Regions from separate parts of the Butyrivibrio sp. VCB2001 genome, predicted to be linked through region 1. Evidence: riboswitches for the same ligand, from Rfam matches in the RefSeq annotation. Region 1 holds a riboswitch; each other region holds the start of a gene.

Evidence for each region. Region 1 has a riboswitch for cyclic di-GMP ahead of G589_RS21835 (Ada metal-binding domain-containing protein). Riboswitches for the same ligand answer to the same signal wherever they lie in the genome.
Region 2: it holds a riboswitch for cyclic di-GMP, as region 1 does, so the genes downstream of both, G589_RS0111970 (dynamin family protein) here and G589_RS21835 (Ada metal-binding domain-containing protein) in region 1, are expected to answer to the same signal.
Region 3: it holds a riboswitch for cyclic di-GMP, as region 1 does, so the genes downstream of both, G589_RS21115 (hypothetical protein) here and G589_RS21835 (Ada metal-binding domain-containing protein) in region 1, are expected to answer to the same signal.

What each region holds. Positions count from the first base shown of each region.
Region 1 covers NZ_AUIZ01000002.1:177,537-184,138, forward strand. The annotation lists gene G589_RS0103550 (ion transporter) at 1-520, shown strand, start outside; gene G589_RS0103555 (zinc-ribbon domain-containing protein) at 559-2,667, shown strand; gene G589_RS21835 (Ada metal-binding domain-containing protein) at 2,752-3,231, opposite strand; cyclic di-GMP riboswitch class I at 3,292-3,368, opposite strand; gene G589_RS0103565 (hypothetical protein) at 3,525-4,694, opposite strand; tRNA gene G589_RS0103570 (tRNA-Trp) at 4,873-4,944, opposite strand; gene G589_RS0103575 (hypothetical protein) at 5,402-6,602, opposite strand, start outside.
Region 2 covers NZ_AUIZ01000013.1:46,192-52,793, forward strand. The annotation lists gene G589_RS19830 (ADP-ribosylglycohydrolase family protein) at 16-942, shown strand; gene G589_RS0111960 (hypothetical protein) at 939-1,535, shown strand; gene G589_RS19835 (RtcB family protein) at 1,510-2,796, shown strand; cyclic di-GMP riboswitch class I at 2,947-3,023, shown strand; gene G589_RS0111970 (dynamin family protein) at 3,089-4,765, shown strand; gene G589_RS0111975 (dynamin family protein) at 4,772-6,602, shown strand, end outside.
Region 3 covers NZ_AUIZ01000007.1:168,461-175,062, forward strand. The annotation lists gene epsC (serine O-acetyltransferase EpsC) at 1-674, opposite strand, end outside; gene G589_RS0109565 (flagellar hook protein FlgE) at 912-2,678, shown strand; cyclic di-GMP riboswitch class I at 2,917-3,012, shown strand; gene G589_RS21115 (hypothetical protein) at 3,245-3,907, shown strand; gene lepB (signal peptidase I) at 3,900-4,478, shown strand; gene G589_RS0109580 (Spy0128 family protein) at 4,648-6,602, shown strand, end outside.

The sequences.
Region 1 (6,602 bases):
CGACCTAAAGATTAAAAGAGGTGCAATTTCATTCCTACTCTATCCGTTTACAGTTATGGCATTAATTGATTTATTGTCTATATTACCTTCTGTTACTGTACTAAGAAGAGGTTTCCGCTTACTAAAGATTTTTAGATTGATGAGAACATTTAAAGTCTTTAGAATATTTAAAGCATTTAGATATTCAAAGAACATTACAATGATAGTGAACGTCTTTAAAAAGCAGAAAGACAGCCTTATTGTTGTATGCGGATTTGCCATCGCATATGTCTTGATTTCCGCATTAGTTATCTTCAATGCAGAACCAGAGACGTTTCCTACTATGTATGATGCCATATACTGGGCTACGATTTCATTAACGACAGTTGGATATGGTGACGTTTATGCCACAAGCTCTGTTGGCAAATTTATAACTATGATTTCTGCTGTACTCGGAATCGCTATAGTGGCATTACCAGCAGGAATAATAATTGCTGGATACCAGAATGAACTCGAAGAATTCAGAAAAAAGAATCCTTGAAACAACACACTATCAATAAACTTTTAATAGGTGAATGAATGGATAAAAATTTACTTTCAGAGTTTTCAGAATTGTGTAAAGAATGGGATTATAATAAAAATCCCGACTCACCTGAAAACTATGCTCCTCATTCCAACAAAAAAGCATGGTGGATTTGTCCCAAAGGTCACAGTTATCAATCTGTAATTGCAAACAGATCTTTTTCCGGAAATGGATGTCCTTACTGTGCTGGCAAAAAAATACTTAGTGGCTATAATGATTTAGCTACACATTTCCCCAAATTATTATACGAATGGAATTACAGCAAAAATATCATCAAGCCTTCCGAAGTTGCTTGTTATAGCAGTAAAAAAGTGTGGTGGGTCTGTTCAAATGGTCATGAATGGGAAACAAAAATAAGTGATCGCACCCGGCAAGGTCATGGTTGCCCCTATTGTGCTGGGCAAAAAACTATTATTGGTGAAACTGACCTATCTACAACACATCCATCATTTGCCAGCGAATGGAATTATGTAAAGAATGGCTCGTTAACCCCACATGATGTAAGCTATGGCAGCAATAAATGTGTTTGGTGGAAATGCGCCAACAATCATGAATGGAAAGCCACAATTAAACTTAGAACATACACTAATTCCAAATGCCCATATTGCAATAGCAATAATACTATAGTATCTAATACAGGGAAAAAGGACTTGGCCTCTGTCTATCCTGATTTGGTGCAATTTTGGCATCCCACCAAGAATACTCACGCTACTCCCGAAACAACGCCCTATGGATCAGGAAAGAGAATATGGTGGATTTGTAAGAACGGTCACGAGTATCAAATGGCAGTTTACAACATGACAAAAGGAAAAGGTTGCCCCATTTGTTCAAGAAGAAGACGAACATCTTTCCCTGAGCAAGCTTTTTACTACTATTTAAAACAGGTTTTTCCCGATGCAATCAACAGTTATAAAGGCGACTTTTCTAGGGGAATGGAACTCGATATTTACATACCATCCCAAAGAACAGGGATAGAATATGATGGAAAGATATATCACAGAAGTCACCAAAACTTACTCCGTGATGCAAAAAAGTACCAACTTTGCAAAGAGAAAGGAATACAATTAATTAGGATAATCGATATTGAAAATGATTCTCCAATTATCAGATACGACCATGCAATTAAGCTACTGAATCAGTCCGATATGGTATTGGAAAACACAATATGTGAGTTGCTTTATCACTTAGGAAAACTTAGCGAGGTAAATGTCAATATTACACGAGACAAATTCAAAATTCTAGAGTATTTAGGGGCATTAGACAAGTCTCTTGAATCAGAATTTCCTGAAATAGCATCTGAGTTTAGCAGAACCAAAAACGGTAATCTAAGAGCATCTTTTTTTCATCCCGGTTCAAACGAAAAAGTGTGGTGGACATGTTCCAAATGCGGGCATGAATGGAAAGCTGCAATTAGTGATCGAACCGGTGAGGATAAAAACGGGTGTCCAGTTTGCTCTAAGCAGATTTGTGGAGCCAAGCATCATGATTATGTATTAAAAAGCAAAGGTTCATTCGCTGATAATCATCCTGAATTATTGGAAAAATGGAATTATAAAAAGAACACTGTACTACCAACAGAAGTAGTGTCGGGAAGTTCTCAAAAAATATGGTGGACATGTGAAAAAGGACATGAATGGGCATCATCTATCGGCCATGTATCAGAGCGAGGCTGTAACTGTCCATTCTGCACAAACAAGAGAGTTCTTGCTGGATATAACGACTTAGCATCAACTAATCCAGATTTGGTTAGTGAATGGGACTTTAAAAAGAATGGCGATCTAACACCTACTAATGTTAGCGCTGGAAGCAGCAAAAAGGCCTGGTGGATATGCCGTACATGTGGAAATAGTTGGCAATCAGTCATCCACACCAGAAACAAAGGTGTAGGTTGCCCTAAATGCGCAGAAGAAAAGAAAGTCGAAAGAGTCAAGAATTATGCAAAACTAAATTCAAAGCCAATCGTCTGTATTGAAACAGGCGATGTTTTTAATTCTATTTCCGAGGCAGCTAGAGCATATAATCTCAACATCGGTTCATTAGCACAATGCGCCAAAGGTAAAGCAGAAAGATGTGGCGGATATCATTGGAAATATGTTAACCCATAGTAAATCCGGAGAGTATATACCTCTCCGGATTAAAATTATTCAGAGCATTGAAAATGCCATGCTTATCTTAATGAAAACTCACCATTATGGCTTGCACTTTTTACACGGAACATATCCCTGATTAACAACATCATCTCTATCACAAGTAAATTCAACATAGTTTTCTTGACTTATCTGTGAAGCACTATAGCAAGAAGACTTATGGAATTTCTTTGTATTTGCATTACCTACATATGTGACTTCTGACTGTACAGCAGCACTGTTTGTAGTAATCTGACTTGCATTTTTAGTAACAGTTTCAGCCGCACTACTAGCATCCAGAACTGGAGGTTTACATTTTGAACAAGCTCTGTAGCCTCTGTCGATAGCACTCTGAAGCGTAGTTTCTATTTTGCTCTTTTTCAAACTACTACATCCTAAAGAATGATAGCATTCACCAGTCTTAGTAATGTATACTACAGCATCTCCGCTCGCAGCATAAGTAACTTTTGCCGGAACGCATATATTTACAAGAATTGCAAATGAAGCAATTATGGCTATAAGTCTTCTATTCATATTTTTCATGACTACACCTCTTTCATTTTAATAAAAAAGCACTGCCCTGCCAGCAATGCCCATAAACAATTTTGCAACTGGCTAACTTTGATAAAGTCCCTATAGTTTTGTGTCGCCGAATCACTTCGGTTTTACCCTGTACAAATATTCAAATAACTGCTTATCATTTTAGTTACATAAATTATACCTAACCCACCGTCTAAAGCAATAAACAGCATATAAATAATTTATAAATCCCCCTCACTGCAAATCATTTAGCATTATGGGGCAGCGTAAGAACTGCCCCATAATACATTTTGCCATCAACTATCAAAAGTCTTAGTAGTAATCTCTGTTGCTTCTTGTGCACTTAAATCATCAATATTGGATATTGCAGTTAATGTGTAGTCATCTTTTTGAAATGCTATAGAAAAATATTGTATTCCTAAATTCAATTCCTTTACCTGAGTTCCTAGATCAACGGCTATACTTTGTAAATCAGCATTTTCAAATGTATCCGAAACCAGTGTAAGATTACACTCCATTTGACCTTCCATACCAGCAACATCGACCATATACATATCACTGTTTTTATACTCATCTGGAATTATTGAATCTACTTGCTTTTTAATAGGCTCAATCACAGATTCATCAGCCATTGTAATCTGAACAGTTAATGTTCCATCATCATTCACCGTATATATTGTTGATCCCGCATCATCACCGATTGCATAAGTACCATCAGTTTCTTTCGTCATAGCAATATCTTTCTGAATAAATCCCGTTCCACCAGTATATACTCCTTTATCAGCCACATCGTCGTAAACGATAACATGGAAATTTGAATCGCTATGTTTCATCACATAATTTGTATACCAATCTGAAAGTGCTTCTTCAGTACAGTCAGTTTTATTTGCATGACAAAGTGTCATAGTGCCAATTTTATTATTACCACTACCACTCATAAGATCGACAACGTCTGCATTATCGTATATATGCGCTTCTTTAGGCTCTTCTATCTGAGTATTGGTAGTTGTAGTTTGCGTATTTGTAGTATTATTATTGTTTACTGAGCCTAAAACAAATATCAATATCCAAAATGCTGCAGTGACAGCTATTTTAATTTTAATATCCCAAGTATTCTTTTTTCTCCATATCAGTACCATTACTGGTGCCGGGAAGAAGAATATCCAACCAAGAACCCACCATATCATGTTGTTTTTCTTAGGGGCAGCATCGCTTTCATTTGGATACCATGTGTAACCACAGTCTTTGCAATATCCAACTGTAATATGAACTATTCGCTTAGAATTCTTTCCTCGTATTTCTCCTTGGTTTTCTCTTTTGAATTCTATGTTTGTACTACCACATTTAGGACAACCTCTCTTGTTAAGCTGCTCTTGTTCTTTCAGCATATCCGCAGAAATAGTAGCACCACAGTATTCACAGGTCTTACTTGTACCAATCTCAGCTCCACAACTTGGACACTTCATAGCATATATCCTCCTAAAATTATGATTACTTTTATTATATCCCATAAAGAATAATATAGCGTATAGATTGCATAAACAGTAGTTTGAAGTGTTGTGTTGAAATATGAAAATATGCTTTTATACTTGAAGACAAAGAAAGAGCCTGAAAACCATTTGTTTTCAGGCTCTTCATATTTAGCAGGGGAAGCAGGATTCGAACCCGCATGAACGGTTTTGGAGACCGTGATACTAGCCATTGTATGATTCCCCTATTCCGTATCAGCGCATGAGCGCGTCAACGAAAATTAGTATAGCATGCCATGTCATGTTTGTAAATAAGAAAAATGCATTAAATAATTAGCAGATTTACGCACATAAAACCCAATATTCCACTCGAATTTAGATTGTACACAAGATGTTTACATGTCCCGGAGGCCTTTACCCCCTCTTTTGCCACAAATTCTGCTCAAAATTTAGATTGTGCGCAAGTCTTTTACATGTCCCGGAGGCCTTTGCCCCCTCTCCTGCCACAAAATCTGTCTAAAATTTAGATTGTACGCAAGCCATTTACATGTCCCAGAGGCCTTTACCCCCTCTCCTGCCACAAAATTTGCCTAAAACCAAGCTTCTGTGCAAGACATTTGCATGTCCCGGAGGCTTATTCCCCTCTTCTGCCACAAATTCTGCTTGGAGTCTAGAGATCACTGCATCACAGCCTTGTTCCCCTATCAAAGACTCTTAACACTGTCTGTCTTGAAGATGAACTTAACGCTGCTGTTCTCCTCTTCGCTTGATCCGCCGAAGCTATTGTAATTGCTGCCGGCTTCCTGGATTGCGCTCATTCTGTCAGCGAAATCTGAAAGGTCACCGTCGAATGCTTCGTAAAGTCTCTTGATTCCTTCTTCATCAAGCTTGATCACGCCATCGAGAAGCTGCTGCATACCGTCCTCAAGTGTAACAACACCGTCATCGAGCTGCTTAGCGCCGTCATTAAGCTCTTTTGCACCGTCATTGAGGTCGCCTGCGCCTTTTAAAAGCTCCTTGGCTCCACTGTCAAGCTGACCTGCGCCATCCTTGAGTTCTGCAGTTCCATCGCTAAGCTTGTTTGCTCCTTCAGCAAGCTTGTTTGCACCATCGTTAAGTTCACCGTTCTTTGAAACAAGAGTACCTGTTCCTGCTGCAAGCTTATCAGCACCTGCGCCGATCTCCTTAAGTCCTCCATCGAGCTGAGCAACTCCGCCGTATACCTGGTTAGCACCATCTGCAAGAGCTTTAGTTCCATCCATAAGTTCTACGGCCTTTGAGTCAATTGTTGTCATGATGCCTGCAAGTTCCTCAGGATTAAGACCGATATTTCCAAGACTTGCAAGTGTCTCATCAATTGCCTTAATTGCAGCATCTGTAGCACCTACAAGCTGCTCATACTGTGAAACTGCTCCAACGCCAGCCTTAAGGGTAACAACACCATCTCTGTACTGCCTAGCTGCATCATAGTATAACTGCATTCCATCTGCTGCTGCCTTAGCCTTAGCTCCGTACTCCTCAGCCGCTGCCTGTGCTGTCTTAGCAGCCTGTACTGCCTGCTGAAGCTGTCCCTGGAGCTCAGCGATAAGTGCTTCGTACTCAGCTGCGCTCTTTTCACCGTCTGACTCCGAAGCAAGAGATGTTGTAACTACTGTATCATCACCTACAGGTTCTACATTTGTAAGATCAAGAGTTGTTGTTGCAGGTGTGTCAGCCTTAGGTGCCTCTTCCTCAACAATGGTAACAGGCTCTGTTACAACCGGCTCTGTTACCTCAGGCTCTTTGTCATCCTCAGTAATTGTCTCTGTCTCAACTTCCTGTACAAGTTCATCGAAGTTATCCGGTGTATCTACACTGCCTGTTTCAGTAGTCTCAGTAGTATTTGTAGTATCTGTGCTTGCCCCT
Region 2 (6,602 bases), on a different contig from region 1:
AAAGAGGAGAGAAGAATGTTAGGAGCTATTATCGGTGATGTATACGGGAGCATATATGAATTTGACAATGAAAAAGACAAAAGCAAGATAAAGCTGAGCAGATTCAGCACCCCAACAGACGACAGCATAATGACAATAGCTATATCTAAAGCACTTTTGATATGCTACGACGAGCTTATTAGCAAGACCAAAGATTATGAAAAGCATTTTTATGATAAATGCGAAGAAGTAATGGTTGCTTATGGTAACGCATATTCACGTAAGGGTTATGGCGGGCGTTTTAGAAAATGGCTGGTTGATCCAAACAGAAAACCCTATGGAAGTTATGGTAATGGCTCTGGTATGAGAGTATCACCAGTTGGATGGATGTTTGATTCCCTGGAAGATACTCTTAACATAGCAAGGATAACAGCTGAGCCTACTCATAATCACCCAGAGGGAATAAAAGGTGCTCAGGCAATAGCGGCAGGAATATATCTTCTTAGGAGTGGTAAAACCAAGGAGGAAGTGAAGGCATATATCTCAGAAACATTTGACTATGACCTGGACAGAAAGCTTGATGCCATCAAAAAGAACTATAGATTTGAGGTTTCATGTCAAAAATCTGTTCCAGAAGCAATTATTGCCTTCCTGGAAGGCGAGTCATATGAGGAAGTCATTCTCAATGCTATCTCTCTAGGTGGAGATAGCGACACAATAGCATGCATGGCAGGTGCTCTTGCAGAAGTTGTATATAAGATCCCAAATCATATGAGAGTGGGTGTGATTGAAAATATTGCAAATCAGCATGAGCTAAAGCCAAGAGACTTTGAGTTCTATAACAAAGTAGTTGTTAAGAAGAAAAACCCTGATTTCCAAGAGCCACCGGTTGAGTTTGAGTATAGTAAATTCAATCCTTTAGAGTACTTGAAGGAATTAGGATTAGGAAGGAATCTGGAATGAACGCAAGTGATGTTATAAATAGGATAGCTGAATACTTTGACAAGGAAGAATTGAAATATGATTACAATGAAGAACTAATGCGTTTTGACTATGGTTTCTGCATAGATAACGAGATCGTTCAGAAGGCGGATTGCCTAATCCTTGTTGATTCAGACGGAGATGATTGCCAGATTGTGGGATATCCAAACATAAAAGCTAAGCCAGAAACCAAGAAAGAATTGGAATCTCTTTTGTTTGGAATTAACTGCAATATGTTCCGTGGTATGTGGCAGTTATGCAAAGATGAAGTTCGCTACATAAGGAGTCTGGCATTGGAAGGAGATGCAGTTCTTACGGATGAGATGCTTGATATTGCTGTATTTAGCGTACCAAATATCATAGCAAAATATGCAGATTCGATGATAGCAGTAGTGATGGGATATTCTACTGCAGATGATGAACTGAAAAAGTTGTACGAAGAAGAGGATACCGAAGACCAGAGTGAAGAGGCAGAGGAAAACTCCAATCAGACAGAGTACGACTTTGATGAACTTGAAAGCATTTTATTATGGGTAAAAGGTGATAAGGATGAAGGAGATAACAGGAAAGTATAATACCGCAAAGGTCTTCACAGATAACTGCGAAGATGTTTGTGTTGAGCAGATAAGAGACTTACTGGATCAGGAACCATTCCGTGATTCAAAGGTAAGAATCATGCCTGACTGCCATGCCGGAAAGAGTTGTGTCATTGGTTTTACAGCTGATTTGGGAGACAAGATCATTCCCAATGTGGTAGGAGTTGATATTGGCTGCGGAATGTTGACAGTAGAACTTGGCAAGGAAGCCATCGACTTTGACAGGCTTGATAAGGTTATAAGGCAATATGTTCCTTCCGGAAGAGAAGTTAATGAAGGACGTCTTATGAGATTTCCCAAGCTTCAGGAGATGAAGTGCTACCGTGAGCTTCAGGACACTAAGAAGATGGAAAGAGCTATTGGCTCACTTGGCGGTGGAAATCATTTCATCGAGATTGACAGGGATGATGATGGAAACCATTACCTTGTAATCCATACCGGAAGCAGAATGCTGGGAACAAGAGTCTGCGAGATCTATCAGAAGATGGCGGTTGGCCTCCACACTGGCAAGGAAGCACTTTGGGATGAAGAGGACAGGATTAAGAGAGAGTATAAGGCTGCAGGTAGAAGATCAGAAATTCAGGAAGTGATCAAGGAACTTCACCGTAACTTTAGACAGACCACTCCGGATCTTCCGCTTGACCTATGCTTCTTGCATGGAAAGTACAGTCAGGACTATTTATATGATATGAAGATTTGCCAGGAATTTGCTGATGAGAACAGGCACATGATTGCTAGGATGATCATTGATAACTATGGATTCAAGCCTCTTGGAGAGTTCACTACAGTTCATAACTATATTGATCATGATAGTAACATAGTAAGAAAGGGCGCTGTTTCAGCGAAGAAGGATGAAAGGCTCATTATTCCCATCAATATGAGAGATGGCTCTCTGATTTGTGTCGGAAAGGGCAATGATGATTGGAATCAGTCAGCTCCTCATGGTGCTGGAAGAAGGTTCTCTAGGACAGAGGCTTTCAATAGATTCACAGTAGAAGAGTTCGAGAAGGCTATGAGTGATGCTGGAATCTACACTACATGCGTTAATCATTCAACGCTGGACGAGAGTCCATTTGCTTATAAGGGAATGGGAGATATAGTTGATAATATTGAGCCTACAGCTGATATTGTGAAGATCATAAAGCCGGTATATAACTTCAAGGCTAACAGTACTACAGTCAAGAAGACTACAAGACAGATTGAGAAGGAAAGTGAAAACGAAAGTTCTAATGACGAGTAATGTTTGCTAATGCGTTCAAATTGATTTAAAAAAGCGAGCGCAACAATTTATAAACACCTCATTAAAAAAGAGTGTTTTTACTGTAAAGATGCGGATTTGCAGGCTTGTTAACATTGACACATTTTGTCCGTCTCACTAATATTATTTTATAGGAATTCTTGGCAAAGCAGCCGAAAGACTGTGACGTAAAACTATTAGGGCCTTTAACATGGTAGCCAGTTGTTAAAGAATTTTGCATCGTCAGGAATGGCGGTGCTTTTTTGGTTGACAATGGAGATTAGGAGGAAGAAATATGCTTGATAGGCAAACAAATGCAAATAAAGCAAAATTAGCGTTGATGGTGGCAGAAAAATATGGTTTTGACGACATTGTAACTGGTCTTAAGCAATTTGAAAAAATTAATGAAAATTATAAAGCGCATATTCTTCTGATTGGAGGATATAGTGCTGGAAAATCAGCGTTACTAAACAAGTTTATTGGAAAGGATGTACTTGTAGAGAATCAAGGACCAGAAACAAATGTTGCTACCGAACTATATTATTCTGTAGATGAAAAAATACTTGCCAATAATATTGATGGCACAGTAGAGGAGATTTCGTCGCCGGATAGCGTAGATGTCTCAAAGACCAGAAACATAAAATACTATATCAATAGCGAAAACATAAGGACACAGAATGAATATGTTATTGTTGATACTCCAGGATTTGATTCTGGAATCGAAGCGCATAATAAAGCGCTTATGCAGTACATCGACAGGGGAACAGCATTCATTCTGGTTATAGATTGTGAAAAAGGGACAATTTCAGATAGTGCTTTAGACTTTTTGAATGAGGCTATGAGGTATAGCACAAATATTTCGGTAATAATTAATAAGTGTGATAAAAAAACACCACAAGAAGTTCAAGACATTAAAAATCACATTGAGGAATTGCTACTTGGGTTCTGCGGAGTTGAATTCAATGTCGTTTGTACGTCAATTCATGATCCTGAAGTGACGAGTCAAATCAAATCAGTAATACAAAGTTTTGATTCACGTAAAATGTATGAACAATATGTTACTGCGAGGCTACAGACATTATTGGATTCTTTATTAGCTTCGCTACGTCTTTTGAAGGAAAAACAAAAATGTGACACATATGAGATAGATGAAGAGATTCGTAATAGAGAATATGCAAAAGAGAAACTTCTTGAGCAAATAGCGTCACAGAAAAAAAGGCTAAGTATTAAGCTCCACAATGAGGTAAAAGAGAAAATTCTTAGTAAGATGCATAGTCAACTTATGGTAAATGCTCCTATTTTGGCAGATGCATATAAAGGAGGGGTAGAATTATTTCAACAGAGAATAATTGAAATAATTCGTCCCATACTGATAACTGAAGTAGAGGGATATTCTGCAGTAGCCTGCGATGATTTTATTAAGCATCTAAATTATAGCTCGCTTGAAAATGTTAAGAATTCAGAAGAGATTGCGGAAATCGTTAATAATGTATACAACAAGATAGTATCTCTTAATGAGGCTCAAAATTTGCTGTGTACAAATATAGATTCAAGCGTAGGAGATGACGAGACCAGGCGTAAGGTTAAAGCTGCCTACAAAACAATAACATCATTGTTGGCTATCACCACAGAGGTCGTAGCTCCACCACTTGAATTAATTATTGTATTTTTGCCGGATATACTAAAATTCTTGGGAACATTAACCGGGAATACTGAAGAACAGCAGCTTGTTGATGCAATTCAAAAAAAGATTATCCCTCAGGTTATTGCCAAGATTCGTGTAGAGTTAGATAGCTCTCTATCCGATGTTGAGGATGCAATGATTGAGAGTATTAGCTCTAATATAGAAGAGATATTGGAAATAGAGAATGAAGCGCTTGAAATTGCAAAAAAGAGAAAAGAAGAATCGATAGCAGATTATGAATCATTTGTCGCTGAAATAGATGCTGATATTGCTGCGTTACGAAAGTAGGTTACCATGGGTGAAATGAATAGTGAATTATCAGAGAGATTGTTATCAGGACTAAGGGAGTTTAAGGGGTTTTACACTCAAGATTATTATTATGAATTTGAAGATAGAATAACAGGTATAGCTTCGCAAATAGAGGAATCAAGGCGGAAGGGACGGCTGCTAAAAATAGGAATAGTTGGTGAGGTAAAGGCTGGGAAATCATCTTTTCTTAATGCGTTGCTTTTTGATGGAGAGGACATATTGCCTAAAGCAAGTACGCCAATGACAGCAGCACTGACAAAGATTACATATTCAGAGACTCAATCTGCGAAAATTGTTTTTTACAGTGAAAACGAATGGGAAAAAATAAAAATGTTGTCTCATGAATATGATGAATCATTTGAAGCAATGTATGTGGATTATTGTAAAAAGCATGAAGAACAGCAAGCTCGGCTGCAAATGAATAGCATGGAAAATGTTGGATTCTATAATTATCAACCTCCGAAAACAAAAGAGGAGATGAAGATATCATTTGATAAACGTATTCCGTTAAAGCAAAAAGCATGCAAAGAACTTGTAGTAATGGCTGAGAGTAAAAAAATAGGCATCAATGAACTTTTAGGCAAAGAGCCTACAATTGAAATAAGAAATATGCAACAGGAGCTTCAGGATTATATTGGAGTAGATGGAAAATACACTCCTATTGTGAAGCATGTTGAATTGGAAATGAATAATGAAGTGCTTAAGGATATAGAAATAGTTGATACGCCTGGATTAAATGACCCAATTGTAAGTAGAAGTGAAAAGACAAAAACATTTCTACGAGATTGTGATGTTGTTTTCTTGCTGAGTTATTGTGGAGAGTTCCTGACACAAGATGACATTTCGTTCATGTGTGAGACTTTACCGAACGAAGGAGTGGAGAACATCATAATTGTCGGAAGCAAATTTGACTCGGGGATTTTAGATGATAATAAGTCAACAGATTATCGAATGGCGGCAAAATCATCAGCAAGAATCTATAGAGAGCAAGCAGAAAATAATATTAATAGATGTATAAATGGGGGATATAGAAATGAGACTGTTATTAAAATTAAGGAATCATTACCACCATGTTTTGTTTCTTCTGTTTTGTTTTCTTGTGCTGTAAAGAAGAAAACAAAACAGGGTTATTCTGAGCTCGAGGCACATATAGTAAATAGACTTAGAGAGCAATTCTCTGATTTTGTTGATGATGAGAGCACTCTTTTATCGTTATCTGGGATATTGGAAATAAAACAAAACAAATTAAAGAGAATAAAAGATGATAAACAGGCAATAATTGAACAGAAGAATGCAAACATTGTTGCTAATGGGAAAAATGCATTGCTAAAAATTTTGGAAGATATAAATATTCAAGCATTACAGAACCAGGAGGATTTGAGGAATTACGACAAAGATCAGTTGGAGAAAAAACTAAAGGCCTTGCAGACAAAACTAAATACTATGAGAAGGGAAATAAAGAATATTTTTGAAAGAAGCGCTGTTGACGCAGAAAAGTTTTTAACTGGGTTAAAAGTGTCAATAGAAAAAGAAATTGATAATTATATTGGCTTTGATGTAGAAACAAAAGTACATACTGAGGAAGGCACATATAGTTATGGTTTTTTGGGAGTCATGAAAGGAAGATATACACAAGAGATTACAACTTATCACGCAAATATATCTGATGTCATTACTAACCTTCGACAATATATTAGCAGATGTAAAGAACTGTCAAATAGTGAATTCGAGAAAATAATCAATATCAATACTCTTAAAGAGGAAGTTAAAACAACGGTAATTGGTGCTTTTGAACTTGGGGATAAGGACTTTAACG
Region 3 (6,602 bases), on a different contig from region 1:
ACGTTGTCACCGATTATGGAGGTCTCGCCGATAACTATTCCGGTTCCGTGATCGATCATCAGATATTTGCCGATGGTGGCTCCGGGATGAATATCTATACCGGTTTTGGAATGAGCATACTCAGTCATCATTCTGGGGATGAGAGGCACTTTGAGAAGATAGAGCTCGTGGGCGATCCTGTTAATAGTAGATGCCGTAAGCCCCGGATAGGAGAGGATGATCTCTCCCTTGCTGTATGCTGCCGGATCTCCGTCATAGCAGGCCTGAAGGTCTGTGTCCACGTACTCTCTGATCTTGGGGAGCTGTTTGAAAAACTCATGAGTTATGCATCTTGCTCCGCAGTCGAGAGTGCTGTCGGTTGCGTTTAAATATTCAGGACTGTGGTGGAAGGCGATGGCAATCTGCTTCTGCAGGTTGTAGATAACGTCCTCGATTACAACGGCGATTCTGTTGTTGTCGTTGTAGCTCTTGTAAACCTTGTCCCTGTAATAGCCCGGGAAAATAATACGAATGAGCTTGATCACAATGTCTTTTACCGCGTCGCGATCGGGCTGATTGTAAACGTCCATCTTATCGACGTCGCGTCCCTTCTCATAGTCGGAGAGAATAAGATCAACGATGTCTTTTATCTCATTCTTAAGTTCAGGTGAATTGTTATTCTGTTTGAAATCCATAGATTATCATCTCCCATAATACATGGTCTTTTCACCAATTATACACTAAGTGAATAAAAATAATATCAAAAAGTTTGATTTAGCTCTAAAGTTATCTGTTTAATCATTCGATAAAAAATATGACGGAATATCTCCGCCTGTCTTTTGATATGTAAAAATCTTCGGAAAATGGATTTCACTTAGGTACACGGATGTACAAAGGAAGAGCCTTATAATAGTTTTGGAGGTACGTGTACTATGATGAGATCAATGTGGTCGGCTGTCGCCGGACTTAAAACCCATCAGCTTGAAATGGATGTCATTGGTAATAACATTGCCAATGTTAATACAACTGCATATAAATCACAGGCTACCGGCTTCCAGGATGTTCTTTATCAGACAGTAAAAGAGGGAACAGGAGCAGGCCAGAGAGTTGCAGCTACCAATATAGCTCAGGTTGGTCTTGGATCAAAGCTCGGTTCTGTATATACAAATATTGCAGCACAGGGTTCAGCCATCACAACCAACAATGTAATGGATCTGATGATCACAGGACCATCATTCTTTATCATCAGCCCTGACAGCCAGATCCTCAACTACGGCAGAGACGGTTCATTCTCAATCGATGCTGAGGGTGATCTTGTAACCCAGAACAACGGATACTACGTAATGGGTGTAATGGGAGATGGCGGAGTTGCTGACGGAGCGACTGTAAGCAAATTAAGGCTCATCGACAGGCAGGCTGTTACTGAAGTGGATGCAGATGGAAACATTACAACCAGAATGGCAGATATTATGCCGGGAAGCGCAACGTCCGAGGCATACTTTAAGGGGAATTTCGACGAGTTCGATCCTTCTCTTGAAGAGGGTAAAATTCAGAGCCTTGAGGTATATGGAAATGATGGACAAACATATACACTGAAGTTTCGTGTAACAGATAATGCTGATACAGATAATAGTACGTACAAACTTACGATAGATCAGATACTTGATAGTAATGGTAATAAAGTAGAGAATACAAGTAAGGATAACTCGGTATTATTAACGTACAACAAAAATGATGGAAAGCTTCAAGGGGTTTCTGCATCGAGTATCAATTATGTTGTAGGTGAAAATGAATTACATTATGGTGAAGAGGGAAATTTCGAGTCTGTCTATTTTGGAATAAGTGGAAACATAGGTGATTCGACATTTGATAAGACTGTTCCAGGTATGGATGGAAAAGATTATACTCTGCACTTTTCTATCAAGTATGACAGCTATGAAAAGAGTAATCCTGAGGATCGCATAATTTATAGTTTTACGTTAGAGGAAATTACAGATGAGAATGGTAACAAATATCCTATTGATCCATTAGTAGATTATGGAATTTATGGTGCTGAGACTGGAAACTTTTCTTCCGGTGGACATGGTGAAGGTGGACTTATATATTACGAAATAGATAATCCACATATTAGGTTGTTTTATAGTTTGTTAGAAACCACATTGGGTGTCTCCAATGAAACAAGTAAAGACCACACATTTACATTCGCAGGTGATGCAGCTAAGATTGGACCGTTGCATATAGACTTTTCTAATACAACGAATTATGGAAGTGAGATGAATAATCATTCATCAACAATCTATGCATACAAGGGTGATACCAAGGGCTTAAATAAGGGGTATGCTAATGGAGAGCTCACAGGTCTTTCCTTCGGAACCGACGGATCAGTTTACGGAACTTACTCAAACGGACAGACCATCAAGAAGGCTCAGATAGCAGTAGCTGAGTTCTCAAATGCCATGGGTCTTGAGAAGGTCGGAGATAATCTCTACCAGGCATCTCTTAACTCAGGTGCAGCCATGATCCAGGATATCACCAAGGACGGTGGCTACATGAACAGCGGAGTACTGGAGGGAAGTAACATTGATCTAGCAAAAGAGTTCACTGACATGATCACAACACAGCGTGGATTCCAGGCAAACAGCAGAGTTATCACAACTTCTGACGAGATGCTTCAGATACTTAAAGGACTAAAACGATAAAACGATAAAAGGTCAACGAGCGGAAACCAAAATTAATTTTAATTTTTTTGTAATTTTAAATCACAGAGCCGGAGCATCTTCCGGCTCTTTTATTTTGGAAACTGTGAAAATTCTGTGAAAAAACTTATTGTCAAAATATAAATTATGTTATATATTGAATTCACGCGATAAGGGGAAACGTGATTAGAAGTTATTGTGTGTAGGGTAGTTCTATTTTCTTGAGTTAAGTTTTATCTTAGCAGAATAAAGGCAAAGCCATCGTGAGATGGTGACGCAAAGCTAAAGGGTCTTGACACGTTTAATTAAAAATGTGAGAAGACAGCCAGTTGCTGGTGCTGGATTAAACGGCACCATAGAAAATGACCATGGCTGTTTAGGGGTAAACAGTTGGTCTATTTTTTTGGGATTTTAGTACTAGTAATTGTTCTACGTACGATTGGACTATTTTGCGTATGCCTTATTTTTGTGCAAATTTTGCAATTCGAGGTATCATGCGGATTAGTCCGGACATGATACCTTTTTTGTGCAGAGCACAAAGAGTAAATATCAAGATCTGGAAGGCCAAGATGGCAGAAGTTAATCTTAAGAAACTTAGCAGAGCAGATCTCCTTGAGATGATGATCAACTTCTCGGAGGAAGCAGAGGCAGCTAAGAGACACGAACAGGAATACAAGGAAGAACTCGAGCGTGAGAAGCTCGCAATGCAACAGCAGATGGCCGAAGAAAGAGCCGCACTGTTAAAGAGCTTCGATGAAGAAAAAGCGGAGATGAGAGCCAAATTTAATGAACAGAAGGCTCAGATGCAGGAGAAGTTCGACAAAGATATTGCAGGACTCAAGGCCAGACTTCAAAGAGAAAAAAATGAGCTTCAACTTCAGGTTGATGATTCATTGACCAAAATAGAAAAATCCGGAAACCTCGCTGAGGCTTCGCTTTTGATCGGTGGAATACTGGAGTCGGCGCAGAAGGCAGCAGACACCTATGTCAAAGCACTACAAGATAAAGCCAAAGCGGAATATATGGACTTCCAGAAGGATCTTGCAGCTGCAAGGTCGCAACTGGTTCTGGTACAGACTGATGAGAAACCTATAGAGGAGCCTAAGGAGGAAAAGCCTAAGGCAAAAGCTACTAAGGCCAAGACAACAACTAAGGCCAAGACAACTACTAAGGCTAAGGTGGCTACAAGGACACGCAAGAAGAAGGAAGAAACAAGCAAAGCTGATGAGTGATACACAGAGCCTTAAGCCCTCGGTTGATGAGCTGAGAAAAGAGCTTAAGAGGGAGAACAACAAAAAAGAATATCGAAGGGTTCTTCGAAACACTCTGATCGTTGTTGTAACGGTCGCAGCTCTGGCAGTTCTGGTTTCAAGTTTCTTTGTAACGGTACTTAAAGTTACCGGAGATTCGATGACACCGACACTTGATACCGGAGAGATAGTAATAGCGCAGAACCAAAGCTCTTTTGAACCCGGTGATCTACTGGCGTTCTACTATAACAACAAGGTACTGGTCAAAAGAGTTTTAGGATCCCCGGGAGACTGGATCAACATTGATGCTGACGGAGTGGTATCAGTCAACGGAGTTGAGCTTACTGAGGAATATGTTTCAGACAGAAGCCTGGAACCAACGGATATCGAGTTTCCTTATCAGGTTCCGGAAAACAGGTATTTCGTTCTGGGAGATCACCGAAGCGCATCCATCGATTCAAGATCGAGTGTTGTAGGATGTGTGACCAAGGAACAGCTTATTGGAAAGATCATTTACAGAGTTTATCCGTTTGGGAGCTTCGGAGGACTGTAATTTTCAGTATTTTTTTTTGCGACCTTTTTCCGAAAACGATTTCGAAAGTCTTAAGTGAAGATATTTTTTGTATATTGCAGTACGTTTTATGATTACTCTTGGGGAGTTTATATAAAGTTTATAAAGTTTAAGTAAAGTTTAGGGTTTTAGAAGGTAGGAGCTTAAGTAAATGCGCAAGATAGATGAGAATCGCGCCAAAAACTACATAAAGAAACACGAGAGATACGAGAAGTGGCTTGTATTCGCTCTTTGTGTTTCTCTTCTGACAGGTACGGCAACGCTCTATGGGCTTAACAAACCTGCAACAGCCATGACAGAGGAAGCGCTGGATCAGGTGGGCATTGTTATTCCGACTGCTGATGCAGAATTTGAGCAGGAGCTCATCGAACTGACTCAGGAAAACAAAGAAATCAAGGCTGAGGAAGAAAAGAGTGGGGATGCTGAGGCAGAAACTGTAGAGGAGAATGCTTCAGAAGAGAAGGTTTCAGAGGATGCAGACGGGGATGCAGAAGCAAAAGAGCCTGACGAGGAGTTAGAGGAGCAGGAAGAAGCAGAGGAAGAGCTTAAGGAAGAGGAAGAAGTTCAGGCCGATGCTAAGTCAGTAAAGCTCACAGTAAGGTTCGTTGACATGGACGGAGCTGAAATAAAGGAAGAGGCTGAGCTTAACGCAGCAAAAGAGCTTGAGTTTGGCGAGGGCTTTGAAGAGCTTGTTGACGGATACTTCTATAACGGAGCTTTCTTCGGGGATAAAGAGATTGCGAAGATAACTCCTGTGTTTGAAGAGAAAGAAGACGAAGATACTGCAGAAGTAACAGTTGCAGGACTTGATATAGAAGCTAAGGACGGCGAGGTGATCACAGTTAATGAGGATGCAGAGATTACCTACAGATACCTCAAAGCCTGCGAAGATACAGAGTTTGCATACTCTGACAACAAAGTAAATGTAAAGATAGTTACAACAAGAAGCAGCGTGTTCCCTGAGGGCATCGAGCTCAAGGTCAACGAGGTAACACCTGAAACTTCAAACTATAACTACGATGCATATATGGAAGCACTCAATGAGAATGCAGACTCCATCGCAAGCAATGCAGGACAGAAAGCAGCAACTCAGTACACCGAGAACAACACTCTTCTGTATGACATAGCATTTATCTATGAGGGAAAAGAGATCCAGCCTAAGGAAGGATCGGTTGTTGTAACCATGGAGTTCATGGAGCAGCAGCTCACATCTGACTTATCAGCTCAGAGCGAATCAGATGTTGCAGTTGTGCACCTTCCAATCAGGGAAGAGGTAAAAGAGACAGCTGAGATTGCTACAACTGAGGAAGCAACAGATATTACCTCAGGCGATATAAAGGTTGAGACTTTAGCAGATGCTACTGCTGAGGTTGGCGGAACTGAGAAGGTTGAGTTCACATCGGATAGCTTCTCCGTGTTTGCGGTTGTTTCTTATCAGAAGCATGAGGCCGGAACGGATACATTTGAAACTGTTCTTGGAGACGCCATCAACTTTGGTATTGTTACAAATTCAATTACAGTTAAAGAGTCTGAGACAAACTTTGCTGCTGTTACTGTTGAAGCTACGGCACAATTTGGTAATGACCTTACAAACCCTGTTGAGCAGACCTTTATCGCTTCAAAAGTAAACGGGGAATTCCAGGTAAAGGGTGAAGATGCTTACTTCATAGTCCCTAAAGAGTATACAAGCCAAATCACTCATGCTAATGAGACAGGTGGCGATCACATAAAGTTTGATACTGCATATACTCAGCTTGAGCTTGAGGAAGTAGTAAAAGACATGATGCAGTACGTCAAGGATGCATCCAAGGACCTTGCTGCAAGGCCGCAGAATGCATGGTTTGCTCCAAGAAATCCAGGTGATAAATACTATCTGGATATATCCGGTCAAGATCCGGGAACCTATTATGTGACGATAAACGATGAGGATATGAAGGGCATTTCTCAGGCTGAATGGCTCAATATTACCAAGAGAGATGACCAGACCATTGTATTTAATGTTACAGCTGCAGGAAACATCAACTTATTCAAGTTCAATGTTAATGGTGTTGGAACTGATAAAGATGAAATGCTCAAGCAAGCTAATAATGCTTCCAAGACAGTTAT